DNA from 3 places in the Bacillus sp. H1a genome. Region 3 is predicted to be linked to each of the others. Evidence: riboswitches for the same ligand, from Rfam matches in the RefSeq annotation. Region 3 holds a riboswitch; each other region holds the start of a gene.

Region 1 (7,155 bases), on a different contig from region 3:
TAACCTTTATTTTACTAGAACATACACAAATATAAAAAAGACAATCCTTTAGATTGTCTCCTTCATTATCCTTCACAAGCTTCTTTAGAAGGTCTATATAGCGATTCCACAAGTCGATCGTATTCACGACGCGTAATTTCTTTATTATACAACTTTAATAATAAATCTCTATGCTCTTTTGAAAATGCCATCTTTTTAATGACTTCAGGATACATAAGACACCCTCTCCATTTCACATAAACTTCTTCATTCTATAAACGTAACACGTCTAATAAGAACTTATGTTCGCATAAAAGATTATAAAATATTACCTGCTAAAAAACAAACAAGATATTACCGATTTTATATTTCTTTCTCTTTCGAATATTTCAAAATCATATTACCACACTCACTTTTTTAAATACACACATATTTTTGGTAGTTTTTTGAATAAATCTTCCAATTCAATCAGAAAATAATGGCAAAAAGAGAAGAGGAGTATACATATGGATACTGTAACATTAGCAAGGGCCTTTTTCGGTTCTTCACTAGCATTCCACATTATCTTTGCAACGCTTGGAGTCGGACTGTCTTTAATGATTTTTATAAGTGAAATATTGTATCACTGGAAGAAGGATTCTGACTATGCCATTATGGCAAAAAGATGGACAAAGGCTTTTGCCATCCTTCTCGGTGTAGCAATTCCTACTGGAACAATTGTTGGTGTGCAAATTTCACTTCTTTGGCCTGGCTTCGCCAAAATTGTTGGTCAAGTTATTTCCGTTCCCTTTCAAATTGAGATTTTCGCCTTCTTTTTGGAAGCTTTATTCATGTCTATTTACGTATATGCAGCTGATAAACTACCTCCCTTTATGAGGTTAGTCTCGCTCTTTTTCGTTATGCTTGGTGCCACTGCATCCGCCGTGCTTATTACATCAGCAAATACATGGATGAATACACCAGCGGGCTTTTCAATGAGTCCGGATGGCTCAGTTTTTAACGTTGATCCGTGGAAAGCTTTCTTTAATCCGAGCTTTGGTACAAGTGCATTCCACGTTGTTATTACGGCATATGCAACTGGAGCAGCAGTTATCGCCTCTATCGCCGGATTTAAATTATTGAAACGAGATATAAGCGCACGTGAAATTGCTTATCATAAAAAAGGATTACTTTTAGGACTTGTCGTTACTTTCATTACTGGTGCTACGATGTGGCTTTCAGGGCACGAGTCTGCTATCGCCTTACATAAACATTCACCCGAAAAACTAGCATCTGCTGAAGCTTTATTTGAAACGACATCACATGCTCCTTTATCAATTGGCGGGGTTGTTGATCCTAATACCCTTGAACTAAACTATGCACTCGAAATTCCAAACATGCTCAGCTTATTAGTAGGACTCGATCCTAGTACCGTCGTAAAAGGGCTAAATGAATTCCCGCAAGAAACGTGGCCACCATTTTATACACATACGCTTTTTAATTTAATGGTCGGCTCTGCTACATTTACCTTTGCTGTCGCAGCTATTGCCCTCATGTATTGGTACTTTGTTTATCGAAAAAAAGGAGCGGAGTTACCGAAATGGCTTCTTTGGGCGACTGCTGCATGTGGACCTGTTATGATGCTCGGTATTGAATTCGGATGGATTTTCAGTTGTAGTGGTCGCCAACCATGGACAATTTATGGCATGCAACGTACGTTAGATGCTGCTACACGTGCCGATTTCGTCGGTCCTTTATTTGTCCTATTCATCATTTTATACATCGGACTCGCTATCTTAACAGTCTTTGTACTACGGACATTCTTTAAGAGACATCCGCTAAAGAATGATTTACATCAACAAGGAGGCGATTCTCGTGCATGAGGAAAGCATTGCAATCATCATCTTATGGGCTCTTATTTTCGTATATAGTATATTAGGGTCCATTGATTTTGGAGCTGGTTTTTGGGGCATGGTATACGCTAAACATCCGACACTCGCTGCAAAGCTTGCCAATCGGTACTTATCACCAACTTGGGAAGTAACAAATACGTTTCTCGTCTTTGTCGTAGTCGCTTTTCTCGGTTTCTTTCCAAAAGCAGCCTTTACCCTTGCAACGGTTATGTTCGTACCAGTTATGTTAATTTTAGTACTCGTTGCGATTCGAAGTACATTTATGGTATTTGCTTACTCTTTGCCGAAATACCAACATCTTCTTCGTATTATTTCAGGGATTACTGGACTCCTAATTCCAGCTCTATTAATTACCGTTCTACCCGTCACAGAGGGCGCCTATATTACAATGTCTGAAGGAAAAGAAGTGCTCCTTTATGGAAAGCTTCTTTCTAGCCCCGTTATATATTGTTATATGCTCTTCGGACTAACATCAGAACTATTTCTCTCTTCTCTCTTCCTTGCTGATTTTGCGAGAGAACAAAGTTCTGAAGATACGTACCGAATTTATAGAAGAAATGCCATCATACTTGGTCCCGCAACGCTTGTTACTGCTATTATTGCTCTCGTTGTAATGGACCCTAAAACACACTGGCTTATGCAGGGATTAATAAAACAATTCCCATGGTTTACAGTTTCTATCGTTTTATTTGTTATCGGCTATTCCTCCCTTTGGTGGACAAATAAGAAATACAACACACTAGGCTTCCCTCGTATTGCAGTTTTAGCTGTTGTCGCTCAGTATGCATTTGCAAGCTACGCTTACGGCGTCGCGCATTTACCATATATCATTTACCCAGATGTAACTGTATTTACAAGCTTTACGACGACCGAAACATTTTATGCATTGCTTATTCTTTACGCAATCGGGATTGCAATTTTACTACCAGGATTTATTTTCTTCTGGAATTTATTCTTGAAGGATCGAACTTTTTTGAAGGAAAAATAATAAATGAGGGGCATTCAAACATAGAATGCCCCTCATTTATTAGAAACCTCTCCTAATAGTTATTTCACTACTATGTATACTTGCCTTATATCTAAAAAAACACATATTCACATCATCCCATTATACGTCTAGTTCTTCTTATTTTTTGCTGAATATACTACCAGTACAAACTTGAGACAAGCTACGTTTGCTCAAGGGAAAATAGAAGCCCCCTTTGCTACCGTCTTAGCAAAGGGGGCTTCTTCTATATTTAAGCTAGGTACAGTGTGATCAATCAAGTAAAGAGGTGTAACGTATTATTGATATAAGTGACTACCAGTTTCTTTAAATTGTTCTGCCTTCTCTTTCATTCCTTTTTCAATTGCTTCTGTCGTTTCTAAATCATTTTCTTTCGCATATTCACGAATATCATGTGAAATTCTCATACTGCAAAACTTCGGTCCACACATCGAACAGAAATGAGCTGTTTTCGCCCCTTCTGCTGGCAACGTTTCATCATGATACTCCATCGCACGTTCAGGATCTAAAGATAAATTAAATTGATCGCGCCAACGGAATTCAAATCGTGCTTTTGAAAGTGCATCATCACGCTGATGAGCCGTTTTATGCCCTTTCGCAAGATCGGCCGCATGCGCAGCAATTTTGTACGTAATAACCCCTTCACGAACATCATCTTTGTTCGGCAAACCTAAATGTTCTTTCGGTGTTACATAGCAAAGCATCGCCGTTCCAAACCAGCCGATCATCGCTGCACCAATTGCTGATGTAATATGGTCATAACCTGGTGCGATATCAGTCGTTAACGGCCCAAGTGTGTAGAACGGCGCGCCCTGGCAAATATCAAGTTCTTTCTCCATATTCTCTTTAATTAAATGCATCGGTACATGCCCAGGTCCTTCGATCATAACTTGCACATCATGTTTCCAAGCAATTTTCGTTAATTCACCAAGTGTCTCAAGCTCTGAAAACTGTGCTTCATCGTTTGCATCTGCAATGGAACCTGGACGTAACCCATCTCCAAGAGAGAACGAAACATCGTACTGCTTCATAATTTCACAAATTTCTTCAAAATGAGTATATAGGAAGTTTTCTTTATGATGGAATAAACACCACTGCGCCATAATAGAACCACCACGGGAAACGATACCTGTCGTACGCTTTGCAGTAATTGGAATGTAACGAAGTAATACACCAGCGTGAATCGTAAAGTAATCAACGCCTTGCTCCGCTTGCTCGATTAACGTATCGCGATACACTTCCCACGTTAAATCTTCTGCAATCCCGTTTACTTTTTCAAGCGCTTGATAAATTGGCACTGTTCCAACTGGTACCGGAGCATTACGAATAATCCACTCACGTGTTGTATGAATATTTTTACCTGTAGATAAATCCATAATCGTATCCGCACCCCAGCGCGTTGCCCATGTCATCTTCTCTACTTCTTCTGCAATGGAAGACGAGACAGCTGAGTTTCCGATATTTGCATTTACCTTCACGTGGAAATTACGTCCAATTATCATCGGTTCTGCTTCTGGATGGTTAATGTTAGCTGGCAAAATTGCGCGTCCTTCCGCAATTTCCTTACGAACAAACTCTGGCTCTACCCCTTCACGAATCGCAACATATTCCATCTCAGATGTAATAATGCCATTACGTGCATAATGCATTTGCGTAACATTTGCACCTTGCTTCGCTTTAAGCGGCCTGCGATTCATTTGCGGGAAAACAGGTGTATGTTTTGAAGCCACCTTTACACCGTCATCCTCGGGTTTAATTTCGCGCCCTTCATAAGCTTCCACATCACCACGCGTGATGATCCAAGAGTGGCGCGGCGTTGGAATCCCCTTTTCCAACTCCACTTTATACTCAGGATCCGTATAAGGGCCACTCGTATCATACACACGGATTGGCGGATTTGGGATGCCGTTCGTGTCGCTTTGTTCAATCTCGCGCATCGGTACTTTCATACCTTCACGTGGTCCATCCACATATACTTTTTTACTCCCTGGTAAACTCGATTTCAATTCAATTTGCTCAGCTGAAACAGACTGTTTCATAACCTTTATTGCCCCCCTGTTCGTGACAAGGACGAGATATGGCCAGCGTATGCCAAAATAAAAAGAGCCAGGTCCATAAAAAAATAAGGACCTGGCTCATAAAGACATAATTATGTAAAGCCGTTAACTTCCCTACGCTGGTACGAGCCAGATCAGGTCCAAAGGGTTAAGAAGTTCACACGCTTCTCTCTCAGCCTACGCATACGTTAGGCACCCCTAGTTTATCACTGATTTAATTTTCAATACTTTCCCATCATACACGATAATCTGAAAAATGCAAAGGTTAATTCTTTTATTGTTTACGGAATCATCCAAGTCAAATAATAAGCCTGCACATACGTCATAATCCCAACAATAATAACGAAGAATAAACTATGTTTCACCGTGAAACGGAACAGATCTGATTCTTTTCCAGCAAGACCAACTGCCGCACAAGCAATCGCAATCGATTGCGGAGAAATCATTTTACCTGTTACACCACCTGTTGTATTTGCTGCAACGAGAAGCACTTCAGATACGCCAACTTGCTGCGCTGTAATTGCTTGTAAATTCGAGAACAGTGCGTTCGCTGACGTATCTGATCCTGTTAAGAATACGCCAATCCAGCCTAGGAATGGTGAGAAGAACGGGAATAGTCCGCCAGTTCCTGCTAGCGCTAACGCTAATGTAGAAGATAAACCAGAATAGTTTGCGATAAATGCGAATCCTAATACGAATCCAATAGATAGAATTGGCATTTTCAGTTCGTTTAATGTTTCTTTAAATGTTGCTACTGCATCTTTTGCACTCATTTTCAAAATAAAGATAGAAATGATACACGCAATTAAAATCGCTGTTCCAGTCGCTGATAAAATATCTAATTTCAAGATTGCTTCATAAGGTGTTGGTTTATTTACAATAGGCTCTGCTTTCATTACTAAATTGTGCAAGCCTGGAATTTCAAACTTAAATACAAGACTTTCTAAAGCGCCGCCTGGAGCGAATAATGCTTTAAAGAAACTTTGGCTCCAAATGACTACCATCACAGTTAAAATAATGAACGGAGACCATGCTTTTACTACTTTTCCTACTGTTAGTTTCGGCATAGATGTCACCGTCGTTGCTGCTACTTCGCTATTCGCTTCTTTAGACTGATAAATTTCTTTCGGCTGCCAAACTTTTAAGAATAGCGATAAACTTACTAAACTTACAAGTGCTGACGTAATATCAGGAAGTTCTGGCCCTAAAAACGTCGCTGTAATAAACTGTGTAATTGCAAATGAACTACCCGCTACAAATAAAGCAGGCCACGTTTGTCTTACTCCTTTAAAACCGTCCATTAAAAATACGATAAAGAATGGAACAAATAAAGATAAGAACGGTAATTGATGTCCAGCCATTTGTCCGATTTTATGCGGATCAATGCCTGTTACTTGTCCAGCAACTGTAATCGGAATCCCCATTGCTCCGAACGCTACTGGTGCAGTATTTGCGATTAAACAAAGACCTGCTGCATATAAAGGATTTAATCCAAGACCTGCAAGAAGCGCTGCCGTGATCGCTACTGGTGCACCAAATCCTGCTGCCCCTTCTAAAAATGCTCCAAATGAAAATCCGATTAAAATAACGAGTAATCGATGGTCATTTGTAATTGATAATACAGATGCACGAATGATATCAAATTGACCTGTTTTCACAGAAATTTTATATAAAAATACCGACATAATGATAATCCAAGCAATTGGCCATAATCCGTATAAGAAACCATACCCGGTTGCTGTCATTGCCTTTGTGAACGGCATTTTATACGCAAATAACGCCACCAAAATTGTTAATACAACTGTAATAAATCCTGCCACATACCCCTTCATGCGTAAAACTGCTAAAGCTAAGAAAAAAAAGATAATTGGAATAAGTGCGACCGCTGCGGAAATCCAAATGTTACCGAATGGGTCATAAACTTGTGTCCATGTGTTCATTGTTCTCTCCCCCTCAATAATCCCCTTTTAAATAAAATATAACCTTATCAATAGACTATCAGGTCATCATACCTTTTAACCTAAAAATAAAAAACGTTTAAGAAAACGTTTTCACTAAGTTTCATTTCTACTTTAACATATCATTTTCCATTAAAAAAGATTTTTTTGAAAATTTTATTATCTCGCGTGAAAATCTTACAAAAACGTCACGTTCTTGTAAGGTTCATCGATAGGAAGCTAGACAAATTTCCTGCATAATAAAAATATAACAACGGACATTA
Region 2 (7,155 bases), on a different contig from region 3:
ACGGATTTAATGAAGAATTACGTTATTCAGGTTCACATTTAGCGCCATTATTAACTTTTGCTGGGGCTGGTAATAATGTGATTTATATTAGTAGCTTTTCAAAGGTACTTTTCCCTGGTTTACGTGTAGGTTGGATCATTGCAGACAAAGAACTGATTCATTATTTAGAAAGTGTAAAAAGAGCAAGGACCATTCACACATCAACGTTAGATCAAGCTGTTCTGTTTCAATATTTACATGAAGGATATTTCGAAAAATATTTAAAAAAGGCAAGATCTGTTTATAAGAAAAAATATGAGTTAGCTGTTGGGGCGTGTAATCAGTACATCCCGTTTAAAAGAATGACTGGAGATGGTGGACTTCATTTATTTATAGAATTGGAAGAAAAAATTCATGCCCGCACACTTTTACAAAAATGTTATGAGAAAGGAGTTACGTTTTCTCCTGGAGATGTTTTTTACTCTGATGGAGGAGGAGCGAACACTTTCCGATTAGGCTTTTCACGTTTGAAAGAAAAGGAAATTGTTAGCGGTATTCAAATAATTGGTGATACATTAAAAAATGAAATTTGGAGTTGAGAAGATGAGAATTGGCGTTATTATGGGAGGAGTATCCTCTGAAAAACAAGTATCAATTATGACTGGGAATGAAATGATTGCACATTTAGATAAGAGTAAGTATGAAATAGTTCCAATTACGTTAAATGAAAAAATTGATTTAATTGAAAAAGCGAAAGACATTGATTTTGCATTGCTAGCATTACACGGAAAATACGGAGAAGATGGGACAATTCAAGGAACGCTTGAGAGTTTAGGTATCCCTTATAGCGGGAGTAATATGTTATCTAGCGGTATATGTATGGACAAAAATATTTCGAAAAAGATTTTGCGTTATGAAGGAGTAGAAACACCAGATTGGATTGAACTTACGAAAATGGAGGATCTAAAGCTTGAAGAGTTAGATAAGTTAGGCTTTCCATTAGTGGTAAAACCAAACACTGGCGGATCGAGTGTTGGAGTAAAAATCGTCTATAATAAAAATGAATTAATTTCTATGCTGGAAACTGTATTCGAATGGGATTCTGAAGTAGTAATTGAGAAGTATATAAAAGGTGACGAGATTACGTGTTCCATTTTTGATGGAAAACAGTTACCTATCATTTCAATTCGACATGCAGCTGAGTTTTTTGACTACAATGCAAAATATGATGATGCTAGTACAGTTGAAGAAGTTATAGAACTTCCAGCTGAAATTAAAGATCTTGTAAATAAAGCGTCAATTGCTTGTTATAGAGCATTAAAATGTAGTGTTTACGCTAGAGTTGATATGATTGTAAAAGATGGAATTCCATATGTAATGGAAGTTAATACGTTACCTGGAATGACAAAATCAAGCTTGTTGCCAAAAAGCGCAGAAGCAGCGGGAATTAGCTATAGTAAGCTATTAGATATGATCGTTGAAACGTCTTTACAAGTAAGGAAAAACGAAGGATTTTAATTTTTAAAAAATGATTGGTTTATTATTTTAATAGAACAATCCAATAAGTTTGACAGTTTCAAGAAGTATGCTATGATGAATACGAAAACTATATATTTATCCACTAGGGGTGCCTATAATAGGCTGAGATCAAAAGTATTTTTGAGACTCTTAGTACCTGATCTGGTTAATGCTAGCGTAGGGAAGTGGAGAAGACGGATAATGATTAACGAATACGTTTTTGATGTCTATTTCACTTTCTTTACGCTTGTAAAGAAAGTTTTTTTATTTTACAGCACTAGAAACCAGGAGAAGTACTTATTATATAGTTTCAAAAGTAGACTTTTATTTATTGGAGGGATTTAAGTGTCTTTTTCACAGTCATTACGTAATGAAGTAAATTTTATTTGGGAATCGAGTTTCAATCATCCGTTTGTGAAAAAACTCGGAGAAGGAACACTAGATTTAGCTAGTTTCCGTTATTATGTGCTCCAAGATTCATATTATTTAAGTCATTTTGCACGAGTGCAAACATTAGGTGCTGCAAAGGCCCTTGAATTAGAAACGACGGCTCGTATGGCGCATCATGCACAAAATACATATGAAGCTGAGTTATCATTACATAAGAACTTTGCTAAGAAATTAGGAATTACGAAAGAAGAAAAAGACAATTTTGTACCAGCACCAACTGCATATGCGTATACATCCCATATGTATCGTGCTGCTTATGAGGGGCATTTAGGAGATATTATTGCAGCTATACTACCTTGCTATTGGTTATATTATGAAATTGGTGAACGTTTAAAAGGAAGTCAGCCAGAAGAACCCATCTATCAAGAATGGATTTCTGCATATGGATCGGATTGGTTCCGTACATTAGTAGAAGAGCAAATCACACGATTAGATACTATCGCTGAAAAAGTAACAGAGGCAGACCGTAATCGTATGAGAAAACACTTTATTATTAGTAGTCAATATGAATATTCATTTTGGGAAATGGCATATACATTAGAAAAATGGCCGGTGAATGAAGAAGTTAAAGGTGTTTTTTAAAAAAGAGTATAGTGAAGGTATCGCTATATAAAGAGGCGATACCTTTTAATATATTTAGTTTCTGTAAATATTTTGTAAATTATATATACAGAATATAACGATTTATCATATAATCGTTTTGTATTATACTAGGCGATGTAAGGAGGGATTAATATGGTAAAAGTAATACGTGAAATATAAGAAAGTATTGGTATCTTTCATGAGGTTGGTTTATGTAATGTTATATTCGTATAATTAGATTAAAATGTTTCTTCTGAAGTACTTGGTTTTAAATTAATTAGATTGGGCTTTATAAAAATTAGCGAGCTTTTTTAGTTTTATTCATAATCAAGATAATTAATAAAGAGAGGAAGTATTCATAGTATGAAAAAAATACAATTATTAACATTTAATGATGTAGTAGAACCCCTCTTTAATGAAAAAGTAGCATATATATATTTTCCCATTGAATGGCTTGATATTGTAGATATACATTATAGAACATTTTTATTAACGAGCAAATTAAAACTTTTAAATGAAAGATTGTATGATATGTTCTCTGACATATTATTCATTCAGCATAATCCATATATATTAAAGGAAGATACGCCTTGGATTGTTTCAAAAGAACCAATGAGACAAGAACAGTTGGACTATATTTTACAAAGTTGGTATGCGGTTATTCATGATTGGAAACCGAATAAATTAACAGATCCACCATGTTTAGAATGGCATTATGATTTAATATGTAATTTACCAGTATTACATGATAAAGAAACATATTTTAAATGGGTTCCAGCATTAATTACACATGTTTTTTGCGAACAGCCTGTACGTATGAATAATAAGAATGAAGAAGAAATATATTTTTCACCACTTCGATCACAAAATATTTGTGAAGCGATGTCAGAGCCAATTATAGATGAAGAAACACAAGATTATTTCGCTTATGTGTATCGGTTTGAATATATAACTCGTGGAGGCGAGAATATTCCACTTTTGAAAGTATCCATAGGGATTAGGCGATTTTATCAACAATATAATCATAAAGATATGTCTATACTTTTGAGTCGGAAACGCGGATTAATACTAGTTTCAACTCCTGAATTTGCATCGGAAAATAAAAAGCAGCGATTTGTAAAGTTAAAAGTGCAACAAGCGAAAAAAGGAATAAAGTGGATTAAACTTTATAGAAATTTAAAAGATGATTTTAAGATAGGAGGAGAAGTAGTGTTAGATCATATTCTTCAATATCCGAAAGAGTATATTGCGGGAACGAATGTCAGAGTGCTACTTCCATATAATGAAAAAATATATAAAGTTCAAGGAACAAAAATAAAATTTGGTATAAAAGTAAGAGATAAAGAGGAACTTTTTAATGAATTCCAGCGAAGTTTTCCATATTTCACATTGCTTCCAGAATGTGAAAAGATATTAACTAATACTGAAAATGAACAATTACCTTTATTTGCGCCAAAGGGATTAAAAACAATTACGTTAGAAGTATGGTCGAACGATATATTAATAGAGATAGAACAAGCGTTATTAGAAAGCAAAGTAGTTCTGGCTCAGAATGATGATTCCACTTATTTATTAAATGCAGACGCTCCAGTTTTGTTGAAGATAGTGAGATGTAATATTGAGAAAGTGTTACAAAATCCATATCGCATGCAATATTGCCATAAATATAAAACAAATCTTGTTGACGATGTCGTGAAAGCTGTGCACGCTACAGCAGGAGAGCGAAATGAAACGACGTTAGCATTAATCGCAATAAAAAACTATGACGGGCGTGAGAAAATTGATCCGAAGCAAATTATTCGTGAAGGATTCGCTCGAACGAAACGTATTTCAACATTTATTAATTTATTTATCGGACAAAGTGTGTCTAAAGGAGAAATAATAACCGCAGTTTTTAGTTTGTTAGAGCAAAAGGGTTTCTTAAAGCGTAGTTGGAATAAGATGGAATTACCAGGTACTTATGTAAATTTATCAATTGAGAAAATATATAAATTCGATTCCTTACCTATTTTTTCAAAAATAAATGGGACAGAAATTTCATATAAATTATACGGACAAGCAGAGTGGAACACGATTGATCATACATTATTAAATATAGATAATTATAATGCGGTTGTACCCCAGCCATCTAAAAGAAATGATATGGGAGTTCGTTTTAAACAATTCGTGTCCGAAACGTTAGTTGAAATATTACAAGATGCGCAAAAGCGAAATGAAGATGTTTATTTTATTGTAGATGCAAATATGAGAAAATATTGGATAAAAGAGTTGCAAAATGAAACCATTGATATAGATGTTTTACCCGATATAATCTCGAATTCAAAAGAATATTCAAATTTAAAAGTAGTAAGAATTAATACAACTTTTGATGTACCGAGTTATATTACTAGAGAACATAATTACGTTATAGATGAGAGTGGCTTATTTGCAGATCAAAAAGGAATGTATTATAGCACTAATGCGCACGTGTTAGAGTGTGATGAGATAGTACAGCAGTACATACTTGAAATTATCCCGTTAGGTGCAAAACCCGAAGAGAGGGACGACATCGCCAAATTGATACATTACATGTGTTATAAAACAAGCTCGCTCACGGAAAGAAATATACACAAGACGTATTCGATGCAAATGGCTAAATTAATAAAAAATTATATTACGGATATAGATGCAAGAGAATTTAAAGAATTTAATGATGAATTAGATTTGGATATAACGATCTTAGAAAAGGAAGATTCGTTGTTATTAATTTAAATATCAGTAAACAAATCCTGCTAGTTATAATGAGCAGGATTTGTCATTTTTTAATGTAAATATAGATATGATTTGTCATGTATATTTTCTTTTTCATATTTACTTTATTCACATACGGGATTAAGATGTTTTTTAGAAATACCACTATTGTATCACGAAGAGTTGCCTTAAAATATGAAATTTACTTTACAAAACTGAAAAAGAATTTGAAAGGAATGGGGAATGGTGAAAAAATTAGATGTACTATTAATGGTGCTGAGCAGCCTCTTTCCAGTTGCAGGCATTATGAAGCAAATCCCTCTAGAGCAATCTTTATTTATTGGAGGGTTATTATTTTTCACTAGTTTTGGTAGTTATTACGCAAAAAAGATGTACTCACGAATATGTAGCTGGATAGCATACGCTTCATTTATTACATTATTGTTAGTCATTTGGAATCAATATGTTACAATGAGTTCGTTAATAGCGAACGCGAAAATCGCTGCATGTATCGCTTTAATTCCATGTATATTCCGTTTTCGTACATACGGGCTTACAGTAGGCTTACTCTCACTATGGTCTGCATTGTTATGGGATATAAAGGAAATAAAGTCATTAGCAATTCTTGAGCGTATTACAAGTTTAATGACAACACAGTATTCATATCTTCTGTTTCTAATGGGAGGACTTATATTTGGTGGATTACTTGCGATGCTATTGCACCGTAAAGAAAAAGATAATAACGTAGAAAATACAAATATATTTAAACAAAAAAAGAAACGCAACAAGCCAACATTTAAAATTCGTATTCCTAGATTACCAAAGTTTAAGATTAAATTATTTAAGTTTGGCGGAAAATCTTCTAAACGAAAAACGCCAGAAACTATTTATGAGCGTAATTATGATAAACCAGTTGAAACATATCAAATGACAGAGCAAGAACAGCAACATAAAGTAGAAGCTATACAAGGACAAACAAGGATGGAACGTCGAAGAAATAGGTATAATGCATAGTAAAATTAGTTAACCCCTTAATGATTTATCGTAGAATTGATAGATTATTAAGGGGTTTTATATATAGTTCTTTAATACTTTGAATGGAAAATAGATTTCTAAAGAAATTTGTAGCATACTTTAAAAAGTGAGACTTGAACAAAATAATGGAGGTGCCAAAATGCTTATTTTTACAATTATTTCTGTATGTATATTATTCTTAGTGAGCTTTTTACATGTATACTGGGCTTTCGGAGGAAAGTGGGGAACAAATAGTGTCATTCCAACTGAATTTGGAGAAAAAACGTTTACGCCCGGTACAGCAATGACATTATTAATTGCGCTACTATTAAGTGTAGCAGCAATAATTTTATTACTACAAGCGAAAGTTATTAGTTTTGCGGTTCCAAACGTTATTATTCAAATTGGCACATGGGTTTGTATGATTGTTTTTTTCATTAGAGTAGTAGGTGAGTTTAACTATTTTGGAATATTCAAACGTAAAAAGGATACTCCTTTTGCTAAAATGGACACTCTTTTATATATTCCTCTTTGTGCCTTCTTATCTCTCACATTTTTATTAGCAATTATCCAGTGAAAATATATAAACTCGTATTAGTTAATATATTTTAGTAATGTAAAGAACTCGATATAACAAATGATGAAATAGGTGGTTTCTGTGTAATCAGAAACCACCTATTTCATCCCGCATTAACGGGCAGTAAGAATCCCACCTCAAAATTCGAGTGTAAAGCAAAGAAGTTAGGTGGGAGATCAGCTGCCCGTAAAAGCCCGATTGGTTCAACTAATAATCAGTGGGGGATGAACAAAACCCCCCACTGATTAAAGTTTCACTTTATACGAGTGCAAACATTGACCATCCAAAGAAATTATTTCTAGAAT
Region 3 (7,155 bases):
GGAATCTTCGCCTGTTTTCTGTTGCCAATCCATAATATGAAGAATTCTTTCCTTCTCATCTTCATTTTGGGCAATGCGATAAATTCCCTTTTCTTCATACCCAATATCGATGCCTGTTTTTTCACGTAAAACTTCTGCAAGTTGTGGAAATATAGCACGGCTTTCTCTAGCAAGCTCAAACAACGGATCATATTCATCCCATTCTGCCTGAACACCGAGCAAACCAGCTGCTGCTTTCGAAGCTTCAGATGCGATTCCTTGCTTCTCTACAATCGCTACTTTATGCCCTCTTTCCGCTAGAAAGTGTGCAATTGAACTGCCAATTACACCTCCGCCAATAATCGCTACATCATACTTCTTACACATGTTTTCCCGCCCACTTTCTTATTGATTCCTTATAAGATTTCGCCTTGCTATACGGATTACTACTGCTTATAATCCCAGACATAACAGCAATGCCACTTACACCATTTGCAAGAACATCGTTTGTATTTTCAGGAGTGATTCCACCAATTGCGGTGATTGGTATTGATAAACACCTTGCCATATGAGCAATTTCTTCTAATCCTCTTGCTGGCACACCCTTTTTACAAGCCGTTGGAAATACATGACCGTAAACGAGCGAATCCGCTCCATTTTTAAATGCCACTATCGCTTCATCTAAAGAATGTACTGAATAACCAACATGCAAATAAGAAAACTTTTCTTTCACTAACTTTACATCTGCGCTTCGATACCCTAGCTGAACACGTGGAATATTTAATAGAATAGCAATATCAATTCGATCATTTATCACTATTTTGGATGCTGGAAAGCCTTTCTCCAAAAGGCTTTCCACACCGTAATACAATTCCTTCGTATTTTTCTCACGCTCACGAATATGCAAATAATCAATCTCACTCTCAATTTGTATCCCTACATTCACTACCTCTTCGAATGGCATTTGACCATTTGAGATTACATGGAGCTCATTTTTCATATGCATTCGCCTACTTTAAAATGTTTTCGAATAGTTCATCGGCTGGAACAACCTCTTTCGTCATCCCTTTTTCTTTCAACCATTTATTTTGCTGCTCCCATGACTCTTTTGAATCTGATAAGAATGGTTCATCTTTCGTTTCCATCTTCTCTAATAAAATTTTCATACTTTCTTTTTCAACTTCTGGTACAAGTGGGAAGTTTTCTTTTTCTTGATGATTTAATAAAATATTTAGTGCTTCATCCGGATTTTTCTTCATGAAATCATAGCCTTTTTTCGCACCACGTAAAAAGGCTTGCAACGCTTCCTTATCCTTTTTCAAAGTTTTATCACCTGTTACAAATACAAGCTCATGATAATTCGGCACCCCGTAGTCAGCTGGATTAAAGTAAGCTGGTTCATGACCTTCATGACGCATAACAGGAACCTCATGGTTAATGTATGCCCCTGTTACAGCATCTACTTTTTTCGTAATTAACGCTGGTACTAAATCGAATCCAACATCGACTACTTTCACTGTATCTGGATTACCACCATCTTCTTTTACCATCGTTTTTAAATACGCTTCACTTAAAGGTGTTCCAGAATATCCAACTGTTTTTCCTTCTAAGTCTTTAGGTGACTGAATACCTGCTGATTTCAGCGATACAACATGATTTAACGGCGAACGTACGACAGCTCCAATTGATTTCACTGGAATGTTTTCATTTGCTCTTGCAATCACAACATCTGGCTGATAATACAAACCAACTGTCACTTTTCCAGCAGCTGCTAATGTTAATGGATCAGTCGGATTAGAAGGGAATTTAATATTCACCTTTACTCCTTCTTCTTTAAAGTATCCTTTTTCAATTGCGGCATAAATAAAGCTATGTACCGCATTCGGATACCAATCCAGCATTACTGTTATTTCTTTCTCTTTTTTACTCTTATCTGATGCTGAATTACTAGAACATCCTGTAATCATTGCAACTAATAATGTAAACACAAAGATGCGTTTTAATAATTTCATGAATGTTTCCTCCAACTAATGAATTTCCTTTCTAATATCGAAACAAGTATGACGAAGAAAATAGCTAATAATGATAACAATACAATTGGTGCAAATACCCCCGCTCCGTCTAACTGCGTCATCATTCTTTTACTGAAATATCCAAGCCCAGCTTGCGCACCGAGCCATTCTCCAATCGCTGCCCCAATAACGCTAAGTGGTACCGCAATTTTTAACGCTGAGAAAAAGTAAGGAAGAGCAGATGGCAACTTTAGCTTTAGAAAAACATCTTTTTTCGTTGCACCATACGTAACTAAAAGCTCTTCCCATTCTCTTTTCGTACTGCGAAGTCCATCATACGTATTGACCGCAATTGGGAAAAATGTAATTAAAACTGTGACAACAACCTTACTCCAAATGGTATATCCGAACCATAAAACAAATAGCGGCGCAAGCGCTGTAATCGGAATTGTTTGCGAGGCAACTAATAATGGATAAAATGCTCTTTCCATCCACGTACTCGCATTCATTAACATTGCTAGCCCTACGCCCAAGACGATAGAAATAACAACACCTATTAAAACGACATACAACGTTGCAGGTAAATGAACCGTAAATAATATATCTTTCAGCGCCCATATCTTCATTACAATTGCAGAAGGTGATGGCAAAATGTACATCTCATCTACAATTCTTGCTCCTACTTCCCAAGCAATAAGTAAAATTCCACTTAATGTGAGGGCAGGTAATAGCTCCTTCAAACGATTCATCATACAAGTACCTGCCTTTGTAACATACTAAGAAGCTCATCCTTAAGCGCTAACACTTCAGGCTTATGTAAATCTTTTCTTGTTCTGTTACGTTCAAGCGGCACAATTCGCTCAGTTAAAGTAGCTATCGGCTGCTGCTCTACAACAAAAATACGATTAGAAAGAAAAAGGGCTTCTTCAACGTCATGTGTAATAAATAAAATTGTTTTTTCCCACTCTTGCCATTGTTCAAACAACCATTCCTGCAAAGATGCCTTCGTTAAAGCATCCAACGCGCTAAACGGTTCATCTAACAATAATATCTCTCCGCCTGTTAATAAAGTTCGGATAAAAGATACGCGCTGTCTCATACCACCAGATAAATCTTTCGGATATTTTTTCTCGTACCCTTGTAAACCAAATTTATGTAACAGTTCCTTTGCCTTTACCTGTGCTTCTTTCTTCTGCACACCTTGGCACTCTAACGGTAAAGCAGCATTCTCAATAACTGTTCTCCATGGCAAAAGCATATCTTTTTGAGGCATATACCCTACAGGATGCCTCTTTGTTTCCATAAGCTCTATTTGTCCGCTGCTCGCCTCTTCTAAACCTGTAATAAGGCGAAATAAAGTACTTTTCCCACAGCCACTTGGTCCAATAATGCTCACAAACTCTTTTTCTTGTATATTGGCATTTAGTCCCTCTATGATTGGTTTTTCATCATAATGAAAGGAAACATTACGAAACTGTAGTATGTTCTTGCTCCTCAAATCCCCACATCTCCTTACGATAAGCCATATCCCAGAATAAATATTCAAATCGGCTGGAATATAAGAAAATCTCCTCTAATCGATCTAGCTCTTTCTCTGACTTCCCAACTGCCATTTCATTTAATAAATCTATTAACCAAATACAAAGGTTACCGTATTCTTCAGAACTATATCCTTGAATCCACTCCCCAAAGAACTCATGATCTCTTGCTCCAGGAATATCATTTAAACGCTTTCCAATCTCCCAATAGCTCCACATACATGGAAGTAAAGCTGCTATTAATTCTGCAAGTGTGCCATTTTGAGATACAGACATCATATAATTTGTATAAGCTAAATTTTTAGCAGATGGTTTTGCCGATTCCATCTCCTGGGCAGAAATCCCAAGTCTTTTTGCATATTGTTTATGAATCGTCATTTCACCATTTAAAATACCATCTATTTGCTCTGCAAATTTCGCCATAACTTGTGGATTCGTTGCCTTTACAACACCAATTGCATATAGTTTTGCATAATCCAACAAGTATAAATAATCTTGAATAATATAATACTGGAATTTATCTTTTTCTAAAGTGCTATCCCCCATACCTACTACAAACGGATGATTATGACTTTTCTCCCATACAGGCTGCACCGTCTCAAATAATCTTTCACAAAATTTCATTTATATTTCCCCTTCCTGTATATCTGTTTATCCCAATAAAAAAGCCACTTCTTTATATAAGAAGTGGCCACAGCAAATAAAAATATATTTTATTCGTTGTTCCACTTCCCTTCGCTAGTATTACCTAGATCAGGTCTGTAAGGGTTAAGGATTATTCCTCTCTCAGCACGAAAAGCACCCCTAGTGGTGTTAATATAAAATTTTCAAATAAAAAAGCCCCGTTTCTATACGCAAAGAAACGGGGACTCATTGTTAATGTCCGAATTGCTTCCCTACGCTAGCATAATCTAGATCAGGTAATGAAAAGGATCAAAGGCTTACGGCCCTCCTCTCAGCTGGCAACACCAGCTCTCCTAGCAAACTATAAAATTATCACTGTCAGTATAACATTGTCATAAGTCATCATCAACTATTTTAATTTTCTTAATTGCGCATTAAATCTTAACATGTTAAACAAATATAAATGCAGCTCCACAAATGATATATATATACGAATCTCTCTTCTAACATTATTTATATTGATTTCATATTACATTTATGTGAATAAGACCAATATATTGTATCTTTATACTATAATAAAATTACAACTATACAACTAGAGGAGGTCTTTATTACATGAATATGAAAGCTACAGCTTTAACAGCAACTACTATCGCAATTGCTTCGTTACTTCCTTATATGGGAGAATCCGATATACAAACAGCTGCTGCTAAGCAATCATCTAAAGCAAAAACGGGGTATGTAAAAATTGACAACGTTGCACTACATCAAAATAGCCATGCAGACAGTGCAATAATTGATAACATTCGATTTAATAGCCCAGTTACTATTCTTGAGACAGCTCAAGATTGGTATAAAGTATCCGTTAACAACAAAACAGGCTATATGAAAAAAGATGCAATTCTATTCAAAAAAAATGTTCAACAAAAGTATCAATATATCGTAAATGCAAACGCATTAAACGTTCGTTCTGAACCTAATACAGAATCTTCTATTCTAGATATATTGCCAAATGGTCAATTCATTACAATTCAAGGTGAACAAGGAGATTGGTACAAAATATTACATAACGGCCAAATTGGTTACGTACAAAAAACATTTGTATCTAATGGATCCACACCTCTAGTAAAAGGTATAACTGTACAAGGTTCTCCTTCTTATACTGTTGCAACACCCAAATTAAATGTGCGTAGCTCTGCTAGCACAAATAGTGCAGCAATCGGTTCTCTGCAAAATGGTACACAAATACAGGTAGTAGAAACAGTAGGAACTTGGTATAAAATTCGTTTTGGCACAGGATACGGATATGTGGCAAAACAATATGTAGTGCAAAATCAAGCGCAAGCTAAAACAACCGCTTCACCTTCATCAATTCCAGCAGTTTTCAAATTCCCTACCCAAGGGAAAATCAGCTCAACATTTGATATGCGCTGGGAACAAATGCATTATGGTATAGATATTGCAGCACAAGGCAACGTCTCTATTCAAGCTGCTGCTGCAGGTAAAGTTGTGAAATCTTATTATTCGGCTAGCTACGGCAATGTCGTGTTCATCGCCCATCAAATAAATGAGAAATTATATACAACAGTTTATGCTCACATGAAAGATCGTACTGTACAAGCTGGTGATCAAGTACAAACCGGACAATTACTAGGTCATATGGGAAATACAGGATATTCATACGGACAACATCTCCATTTTGAATTACATAATGGGGAATGGAATTTTGAAAAAACAAATGCAGTGAACCCACTGCCATATTTAGTTAGGTAAATTGTATGCCACGCAATATACCTCTCTTTATTGAATACCTGGCTTTTTTAGGTTTAATCTGTTGTTTAATCATTTATAATACGAACACTGTATTTTTGTCTATTATCATTGCTTTTGTTGCTTTAGAAATTATGATGGAATCATTCCAAGTTCAACTGAAACAAAAAATTGCCCATATTTATAATGCAATTTTTCTTTTGAGCGCTCTTATAACAAATATAGTTAGTAATGGTTTTTATTTATCTACCGCATTTCCTGTATTCTTTATGGCTGTTTTATTATTCATAGCTAGATACGTTAATGCTCCTAAAAACCAAAAACACGAACAAGAAGCTTAGAAAGAGGAGACACTGTGTACCAATCTTTCAAAGATGACCCAATGAAATATATATTGAATTTATATGAAAAAACGAATACTTTTTTTGGTATACAAGGCAGTTATACTGCTCAATTTTTTCTTTATGGAATGTTATTTCTTGTCTTAATTACTTTCTCCTTGTTTTACTAACAAAAAAGGATCTCACATAAAATTTGAGATCCTTTTTAATTTATATTAATTTTTGATATGTAAAGTCCTCTTTATCCACAAGCATATTTTTCATAAATAAAACTAAGATTATATTTTTTCTCTAAGCTCATTCTTTGTTCATCATCACACCAATAGAAAAGAATATCATGAATCGTTGCATAACGTTTATTTTTAAGAAATAGTTTAAAGAATGATGGCAAACAATCATGTAATTGTATAAATATATAATTGCGTAGTATTTCTTCTTTATATTCAATGCCCTTACAAATATACAGTAATTCTTCACAATAATATGCATGCTGCGGAACTTGAATCATTTCGAAAAATGGTACATAAGAAAGTAACTTTCCAATAAAATGATCGTATCGATCCATTAACCCTATCGTCATATGTTCCATCATTTCTTTCATCACATACAAATAATCGTCTACGTGCGTTGTCTTTAGTGGATCTAACCGATCAGAAATTTGAGACAGTACAGCTTTTTGACAAGCTATAACAGCTTGACTAGGCCCATAATATGATAGGAAATCTGTGCATTTACGATACTTGCGCAGTAAATCATTTGTATATAAATCATACACAAAAGTATTACAATATATTGCTAGACCCATCATATCACTATTTAGCTGTTCTTTTGATAGAGTCTTAGCTTGCTTACACATATAAAAAAACGTAAACTCCAATACTTCCTTATGAG

The links. A riboswitch is a leader RNA that binds a small molecule or an ion and turns the genes downstream of it on or off. The one in region 3 is predicted to bind thiamine pyrophosphate.
Region 1: another riboswitch for thiamine pyrophosphate. It lies ahead of thiC (phosphomethylpyrimidine synthase ThiC); the one in region 3 lies ahead of tenA (thiaminase II).
Region 2: another riboswitch for thiamine pyrophosphate. It lies ahead of tenA (thiaminase II); the one in region 3 lies ahead of tenA (thiaminase II).

What each region holds. Positions count from the first base shown of each region.
Region 1 covers NZ_AYMH01000019.1:23,925-31,079, reverse strand. The annotation lists gene U860_RS35800 (hypothetical protein) at 66-215, opposite strand; gene cydA (cytochrome ubiquinol oxidase subunit I) at 486-1,841, shown strand; gene U860_RS0108345 (cytochrome d ubiquinol oxidase subunit II) at 1,834-2,859, shown strand; gene thiC (phosphomethylpyrimidine synthase ThiC) at 3,156-4,916, opposite strand; TPP riboswitch at 5,029-5,144, opposite strand; gene lldP (L-lactate permease) at 5,216-6,874, opposite strand.
Region 2 covers NZ_AYMH01000029.1:141,529-148,683, reverse strand. The annotation lists gene U860_RS0114675 (PLP-dependent aminotransferase family protein) at 1-578, shown strand, start outside; gene U860_RS0114670 (D-alanine--D-alanine ligase) at 583-1,497, shown strand; TPP riboswitch at 1,593-1,698, shown strand; gene tenA (thiaminase II) at 1,843-2,529, shown strand; gene U860_RS0114655 (RNaseH domain-containing protein) at 2,893-5,280, shown strand; gene U860_RS0114650 (DUF3959 family protein) at 5,506-6,273, shown strand; gene U860_RS0114645 (DUF3995 domain-containing protein) at 6,434-6,850, shown strand.
Region 3 covers NZ_AYMH01000047.1:2,498-9,652, reverse strand. The annotation lists gene thiO (glycine oxidase ThiO) at 1-366, opposite strand, end outside; gene tenI (thiazole tautomerase TenI) at 359-979, opposite strand; gene U860_RS0122065 (ABC transporter substrate-binding protein) at 990-1,991, opposite strand; gene U860_RS0122060 (ABC transporter permease) at 1,988-2,740, opposite strand; gene U860_RS0122055 (ABC transporter ATP-binding protein) at 2,740-3,489, opposite strand; gene tenA (thiaminase II) at 3,458-4,153, opposite strand; TPP riboswitch at 4,243-4,345, opposite strand; TPP riboswitch at 4,406-4,518, opposite strand; gene U860_RS0122045 (SH3 domain-containing protein) at 4,769-5,926, shown strand; gene U860_RS0122040 (hypothetical protein) at 5,932-6,264, shown strand; gene U860_RS0122030 (DUF3965 domain-containing protein) at 6,506-7,155, opposite strand, start outside.